2 regions of the Photobacterium sp. GSS17 genome follow, and region 1 is predicted to be linked to the other one. Evidence: riboswitches for the same ligand, from Rfam matches in the RefSeq annotation. Region 1 holds a riboswitch; the other holds the start of a gene.
What was found. Region 1 has a riboswitch for lysine ahead of lysC (lysine-sensitive aspartokinase 3). Riboswitches for the same ligand answer to the same signal wherever they lie in the genome.
Positions count from the first base shown of each region.

Region 2: another riboswitch for lysine. It lies ahead of PGW97_RS23930 (Na+/H+ antiporter NhaC family protein); the one in region 1 lies ahead of lysC (lysine-sensitive aspartokinase 3).

Region 1 is NZ_CP117517.1:3,257,079-3,261,269, forward strand. It holds gene PGW97_RS14800 (PglL family O-oligosaccharyltransferase) at 1-624, shown strand, start outside; gene PGW97_RS14805 (pyridoxal-phosphate-dependent aminotransferase family protein) at 774-1,892, opposite strand; lysine riboswitch at 2,138-2,330, shown strand; gene lysC (lysine-sensitive aspartokinase 3) at 2,535-3,839, shown strand; gene metH (methionine synthase) at 4,000-4,191, opposite strand, start outside.
Region 2 is NZ_CP117518.1:1,665,874-1,670,064, reverse strand. It holds gene PGW97_RS23940 (GntP family permease) at 1-110, shown strand, start outside; gene PGW97_RS23935 (hypothetical protein) at 258-674, opposite strand; gene PGW97_RS23930 (Na+/H+ antiporter NhaC family protein) at 977-2,569, opposite strand; lysine riboswitch at 2,654-2,823, opposite strand; gene PGW97_RS23925 (aspartate kinase) at 3,138-4,191, opposite strand, start outside.

The DNA.
Region 1 (4,191 bases):
GGCACCCAATTAGCACTGGTTGGCCTGTTCTTGCCGATTACCCTACATACCCAGCTGGAGTATCCGTTTTACCACTCCCTACCGCACTGGGTGATGTTCATTATCCTGATCTACTGGGTGGACAATCTGACCGCCAAATACTACCGCCGTCAGGTGGAGTATGTGCTGTCCATTCGGGGACTGGTTCTGATCCTGCCGGTGCTCACCACTGGTTTCATGACCACTACCCTGTACTCGGGCCATCAATTAACCCAGTTTGAGACCCGCCAACCGGCCAATATTGACTACCTGCTGAAGGTCAACAATCCATGGGCCTGGCAGGATCGATTTGAGTGGGATCTGCACGTCACCCAGCTGCAGGTTGGGATTGCCACCGCCAACCCGGCACTGATTCAGACGTATATTGCATGGGCTCGCCAAAAAGCCCTGATCTGGCCACGCCCCACGCTGTACCAAAACCTGATTGCTGCGTACCAGCATCTCGGTGAAACCGCGCTGGCCGAGCAGGTACAACAGGAAGCCCGCTACCTGTTCCCAGGGCAGATTTTTGCGCCAGCCGCTAAAGCAGAACCTGTCACATCGGGTGCGGTCGTCCTGACGGCTCCTCCCGCAGTCACTGACTAGGTGCCCCCGGAGCAAGCATCCGCTCCATAGGACACAGCCATAAAAAACGGCTACCGGAAGGTAGCCGTTTTGGTCTCGACCTGCCTGTTCCGGGCAGCGCCTGCCCGAACAGTAGCAAAACGAAAGAGCCTGACTGAACAGGCCGACACTTATTTCAGGGTCGACTCCAGCGCTTTCAGGCACAGCGCAACGTTCTCGCTGCGTGCAGCATAGCCCATCAGGCCAATCCGCCAGGCTTTACCTGCCAGCGCGCCCAGTCCGGCACCAATTTCCAGATTATAACGTTCCAGCAGGGTTTTACGCACCTGCGCATCATCTACCCCGGCAGGAATATGCACCGCATTCAATTGTGGTAAGCGGTATGCCTCATCAACCACAAACTCGATACCCAGTTGTTCCAATCCTTCACGCAATTCCAGATGGACGTCACGGTGACGCTGCCAGGCATTTTCCAGCCCTTCATTTTTCAGCAGCACCAACGCTTCATGCAGGGCATACAGGCTGTTTACCGGCGCTGTATGGTGGTAACTGCGTTTACCTTCGCCGCTCCAGTAGCCCAGAACCAGACTTTGATCGAGAAACCAGCTTTGTACTTTGCTTTGACGGCTCTGAATTTTCTCCACCGCACGCGGAGAGAACGTCAGAGGCGACAGACCAGGCACACAGGACAGGCATTTCTGGCTGCCGGAGTACACCGCATCCAGTTGCCATTCATCCACCAGCAGCGGTACGCCACCCAGCGAGGTCACCGCATCCACGATAGTCAGACAATCGTGCCGACGTGCCAGCTTAGCGATTGCCTCGGCATCAGTCAGCGCACCGGTCGACGTTTCAGCGTGGACAAACGCGACAATCTTCGCATCCGGGTGTGCCTCAAGGGCTTCAGCCACTGACTGCGGATCAACCGGTTCACCCCAGGCGTTGTCCACCATCACCGCAACACCGCCGCAGCGTTCCACGTTTTCACGCATCCGGTCACCAAACACACCGTTGCGGCAGACAATCACTTTGTCGCCCGGCTCAACCAGGTTCACAAAGCAAGCCTCCATCCCGGCACTGCCAGGCGCAGAGACCGCAATCGTGAACGGGTTAGTTGTCTGGAAAGCATATTGCAGCAGCTGTTTCAGCTCATCCATCATCCCGATGAACAGCGGATCCAGGTGACCGATGGTCGGACGACTCAGGGCCTGTAACACCTGCGGATAAATATCTGATGGACCCGGTCCCATGAGTGTACGCTGTGGCGGATAAAAACTACCAATTGTCATTATTATTTCTCCCTGATGGTAAGGCCTGTTGGTGTAAGGTACGTACTGACTATATCAGGTCTGATCGCAAGTTGCGTCTCTTGTGACAGCGCTGTTTTTGCCCCCTGCGATTCCTCCGTCCGGGAAAGACAAAAAATTTGCAATTATTTTGCATATTCTGCCCCGCCATGATTGACAAAAGACTCTCAAATCCGCTTCAATAGAGCACGTTTTTTGTTCATCCTGAGATGCACCTTATCTCAGGGGCAGACAGAAGAGGAGCGTTACCCAGGTATCTAGGATTGCGGGGCCCCACCCCAAGGCAGTCTGGAGAGGGGGAGTAGCGCCGAGATATGTTGTGACAGGGGGCATGGCATATCGGCTTGGAAGGTTGAATCCTTCTGGCTGTCACCTTTCCAGACGATATAGGTAGTGGAAAGGTGGGGAGCTTCTGGTTGTTGTACCTGACTACATCCTACCTTATTGCTCTCCTGACATTTGCGTCGGGATCTTGATCCCGGGTCATTCCCCCTAAATTTAAGAACGTTTTTACACTTCTGATTGGGAGACCTTGTTTTGAGCTTTGTAAATACTAACTTTACTGTTCCTCCACCAATTACTGTAGCGAAATTTGGCGGCACCAGTGTAGCCGATCATGCCGCCATGAGTCGAAGCGCAACGATTATCAAGGACAACCCAGCTGCTAAAGTGGTATTAATCAGTGCGTGTTCCGGCGTAACCAATCTGCTGGTTGAATTAGCAAATGGAATTGCCGACAACGAGCAGCGCTCACAACGGCTACAACAACTTCGAACGATTCACCAATCGATCATTGATCAGTTGACTCACCCGGAAGCGGTAGCAGCTGAGATCGACCAACTTCTGACAGACGTTGAAGCCCTGGCCAAGCAAACTGCCAGCGCCCCTTCCGTGCAACTGACCGATCAGCTGGTCGCCCACGGCGAATTACTGTCGACTTTTCTTTTTACCCAAATTCTTAACGAAATGGGGGCTAAAGCTACCCGTTTTGATATTCGCCCGGTAATGCGTACCGATAGCCAGTTCGGCAAAGCCGTACCGGATGTGGATGCAATTCGCCAGTTGGCCAGTGAGCAACTGCAACCGCTGCTCCAGTCTGATCAAATTATTGTCTCTCAGGGCTTTATCGGTTCTGATGAAACCGGCCAGACAACGACGCTGGGCCGTGGCGGCAGCGATTACAGTGCAGCACTGGTTGCCGAAGCTATCAGTGCAGAAATTCTGGAGATCTGGACCGACGTTCCGGGGATGTACAGCACCGATCCGCGTATTACAGCCAACGCCATGCCAATCCAGGAAATCAGCTTCAGTGAAGCCTCTGAAATGGCTAACTTCGGGGCAAAAATTCTGCACCCGTCGACGTTGCTGCCAGCCATCCGCCAGCAAATTCCGGTGTTCATCGGTTCTTCAAAAGCACCGGAACAAGGTGGAACCTGGATTCGCCAGCACGTGGCCCAGCCACCAAAATTCCGGGCACTGGCCCTGCGCTGCAACCAGACCCTGGTCACCCTGACCAGCCTGAATATGTTCCATGCCTACGGCTTCCTGTCAGAAGTCTTCCGCATCCTTGGTGAACATAAGGTGTCTGTTGATCTGATCACAACGTCTGAAGTCAGCGTTTCACTGACCCTGGATCAGACCAACACCGGCGGCGGTGCACCAAGCCTGCCAGCCGCAGCAACAGAGGCTCTCAGCAAGCTGTGCCGTGTGGAAGTGGAACAGGATCTGTGCCTGGTTGCACTTATCGGCAACAAACTGGGCGAAGCCCCGGGAGCAGCCACTCAGGTCTTTGGCAAGCTGGACAACTACAGTCCGCGCATGATCTGCTTTGGCGCCAGCCCGCACAACCTGTGTTTCCTGGTCAAAACCAGCGAATCGCGCGAAGTGGTTAAAACCCTCCACGCCGCCCTGTTTGAGGCCGCGAAGTAACCCAAGTTCGGGACACAAAAAAGGCGCTCATGATGAGCGCCTTTTTCATATCAGCGTATGATTGTTGCCGTGTTGGTGTTCCCGATGGGTGTCACCTGTAAAAAAACAGGCCCCGCAGCTGTGGCATCCGGGGCCTTTGAGTCATTACGCCTTTGCTGCATTACAATGACAGGTTCGGCCCCAGCCATTTTTCCGCTTCAACCAGATCCCAGCCTTTGCGCTCGGCATAGCTATCACGCTGATCTTCCTGAATTTGTGCCACAGCAAAATAGCGTGAGTCCGGATGTGAGAAGTACCAGCCTGAGACCGACGCTCCCGGCCACATAGCATAGCTGGTGGTGAGTGACATCCC
Region 2 (4,191 bases), on a different replicon from region 1:
GTCTGACGCACCGCCAAAGCTACGGGGATATTGCTGTGGTGACCATGGCGATTCCACTGCTGGCTGCCTTTACGGTGATAGTGGTACACCTGACGACCGGGCTTGTGTAGCGAGCCTATGTAATCAATTGATGTGCAAGTGATTTTAGCCTAGCCACTTACGCTTATTCACTTAAGCGTAGCCACAAAACCTGGCTGCTATTCTCACACTGAAACGCCCCTGCGCTTACCGCGATATGCGGTCTGCTGACAGGGGCGTTATTCTTGCTGGCAGGGCTGCACGTAAATCGCGTCTGTCGGAAAGCGGCCATCCCGGCTGGGATGCTGGCTGTGCAACCGGCATAAGTCGTGATGGATACTGATCGCCTGCACCCGAAAATTCTCGGTGTGCCACTGACCATCTTCCCGGATACGAATTTGCAAATTTTCGCCGTTACTGACGTGTTCGGGCAGACGAATGTCATAGGTATCGCTGAATGCCAGCAGCCAGTAATCGTCCATGGTTACCAGACGACCTGTCCCCGGTGTTGTGACCGCACTGACATAATCCAGTTTCTGGGCAGCATGCACCGGAAACACTGCGGAAAACACACTCATCCCGACCGCAATCATAGCGCCCCGCAGCGCCCTGAATCTTGCCATCGCTGGGATAGGTCTTGCGATGCTACCGCTCATAGACACCTACCTCTCATAGACACCTACTACTCATTGATACCTACCGCTCATAGACACCGACTATGAATAGGTACCTAGCTGCCATAACAACTCATCACGAAGTGACGGTGATAGATTTAACTATAGTGCGGCCCTGTGGCTAGCCCGGACAAGAAAAGAGACACCGCTGATGCATGAAAGCCACAACAAAAATGCCAACACAAAAAAGCCACGCAAAAAAGCGATGACAGCAAAGCGAATAGAAAAAAGCCTCCGGCACTTGAACGTGCGGAGGCTTTGCATGAAGAGGGCGGATTTACCGGTTAAGCTTCAGACGATGCAAGACTGAGCTCGGGGTTGCTCTGACGACGGCGAAGGGCAAACAGGCAGAAGGCCACAAACCAGACACTGCTGGCGGCGACACCCAGCCAGGACGAATGGGTAAAGCCCATGACCAGATAGCCGAGCAGTGCACCGAACGCGACTGAACCGGCATAAGGTAGCTGAGTGAGCACGTGGTCCATATGGTGACAACCGGCACCCGTTGCCGACAGGATACTGGTGCTGGAAATCGGTGAGCTGTGATCGCCAAAAACTGCGCCAGCCAGTACGGCGGACAGCATCGGCAGTAACATGGTGATGTCACTGGCTGCCGCAATGTCACCGGCCAGCGGCAGCATGATGCCAAATGTTCCCCAGCTGGTGCCAGTGGCAAACGCCATGACACATGACAGCAGGAAGACGACGGCTGGCAACAGTTCTACCGGCAGACTGCCCTGTGACAGTGACGCGAGGTAAACGCCGGTTTGCATGTCGCGTACTACGGTGCCGATTGTCCAGGCAAACAGCAGAATAATGATCGCAGGCATCATGGCTGAGATTCCTTGCGGCGCGGCTTTCAACCAGATTTTTGCCGACAGTTTTAGGCGTAATGCCAGACCCATCGAGACCACCAGGCTGCAGATTGCACCGTATACCAGCGACAGGCCAACGTTGGTATTTTCAAACGCGCCGATCAGGCTGAAGGCTTGTCCTTTACCGGACAGCACATCCGCACCGGACTGAACCATGAAAAAGACGGTTGCCGCGGTCAAGGTCAGGATCGGCAACACCATATCAATCATCCCGCCCTGAGCGGTTTCTGGTGTTTCCATATCCAGACCCGGCGGACGGCCTTTACTGTGATCCCACAGCTGACCTTGCTGGGCGCGGGCTTCATGCTTTCGCATCGGCCCGATATCCAGCTGGAATGCAATAACACAAATCACCATCAGTAGGGTAAAGACCGCGTACAGATTCATCGGCATCATTTCGACAAAGGCGGCGATCGGGCTTTGGTCTGTTAGCTGGTGGGCCGCAAGAATACCGCCGACCAGTGCGATAATGTAGGCACCCCAGGAGGAAATCGGCATCAGGACGCACACTGGTGCGGCGGTTGAATCCAGCAGGTAGGCCAGCTTGGCGCGTGAAATCTGAAACCGGTCGGTCACTGGTCGGCAGATAGCGCCAACAGACAGGCTGTGAAAGAAATCATCAATGAAGAAGATGAAAACCATCAGCCCGGTCAGGGACTTGGCACTACGGCGATCCTTGCACCGTACGGCTGCCCAGTCGGCAAAGGCCTGAGTGGCACCGGACACACTCATCAGACTGATCAGTGCACCGAGCAACAACATGAAAATCAGCATGTTGACGTTATCGTGGTTTAGGGCACCGCCGCTCCAGAAGATAGCCACTATTTTCTGATACAGGTAGTTCAGGGTCTGGGACAGGGAAAATTGGTTCAGCATCAGGGCACCGGCAACGATACCTGCACCCAGTGACAGCAGTACCTGTCGGGTGACGACAGCCAGCAACACCGCCAGCAAGGGGGGAAGCACGGACCAGGCAGAATCCGCAAAAGGAACAAGGCTCATGATCTCATTTCACCTACAACTTAAAGGTGGAGATCTACCAAAAGGACATGTAACGAAATCGACAACCAAGGCATGACGTGTTACCCCTTAGGTAGCGCTCCATAGGAAAAACTATGGCAGTGCTGCGCCTGTTCGACGCAGCCCCAGCGGCTGAGTTTGATGACTCAGTCACTTCGGCGCTGACTCCTTTCCCCGGCTTCATCGGTATCACCCTCTGCTCGGTTACTGATAGGCAGCGCGCCTCTACTGATTTAGGGTTGCTGCGAGCAGACACGGGTCTGCCCACAGCAAATGTTATTATATACGGCTAGTTAGCGATGTCAGCATACAATTCACTTTCAATGACTATTAATTCAGCACTATGAATTGCTTTCGATCAAGGAACTGTTGAACAAAGCGCTGTGGCGGAAAAAACGCTGGCTGACAGAGCGGTGAATCCTTAAACCTCAATCCAGCACAGCGAAGCGACTGACCGTTTAGAGACAACACCGCCGGGGTAAAAGTCCCGGCAGTTGGTTGATTAGTTGGTTGATTGATATGCTGATTGGTTGATATGCCGTTAGTAGTATCAGGCAACGTGGGCCGATTGGCACTCAGTCAGGGAGTCCGGCGGTGTGTGCGTCTCTGCAGGCAGGGCGAAGAACTGCTCATGCAGCGTGCAAATGGCACTCTGGTAGTCATTGTCATCGACCACAAACTGCACGTTGACGTTACGTACCGATGAGTGGGCGGCAATCGGAAAACATTCTGCCTGCATCAGCGCTTGCATCCCCCGCCGCAGTGCCTCATTGGTGTTTATGTTGGCCCCGATGGCAGAAATCATTGCGACCAGTCGCCCGGTAATGGCGGCTTTCGGATATCGTTTCTCCGCCTTATATAACACCTGATTAAGGTTATCGGCACCACCGGTCAGGTAGTAGGTGATTGAGTTTGCGTTCATCTCTTTGCCAATTAAGTTGACGCTCGACTCACGAATCAGTTGCATGATGTCGTAGCCGACATTATCAACGTGACCTACCATCGCCTGATCAAACAGATGCAGCGCAAATACTTTGTCCCGCCCGGCAATGATTTCAACCCGATCCTGCGAGGGGGTAAAGGCATTTGAAATCAGCGTACCCGTGTGCTCTGGCTCAAAGGTGTTCTTGATTTTCAACTCGATATTGTTCTGGCGAAGTCCGGAAGCGGCATTGGGGTGGATCGCTTCCATCCCCAGATTCGCGAGCTGATCGGCCACATCGTAGTTTGTTTCCCCCATAGGCAGAACCGACTCTGGCCCCACGATGCGCGGATCTGCGCTGCTGAGGTGATATTCCTTATGGATGATGGCCTGCCGCGCGCCGGTCAGCACCGCGATGCGGCTAAAGGTCATCTCGCTGTAACCGCGGTCGTACGTTTTCATCAGTCCTTCGTCACAATAGGCGTAACCGGTGACGATAGGCAGTTCCTGACCCAGGTCGATATCGGCAAACGCCTGATTAATGACATCATCCAGATCACCGGTGTACTGATTGTTCCAGCTGGACAGGTCAACAAAGCGCGCATTGATACCCAGCGTTTTCAGCTTCAGGGCGGTATTGAAGGCGCTGTGCGCCTCACCGATGGAGGAGAGAAACTCTCTG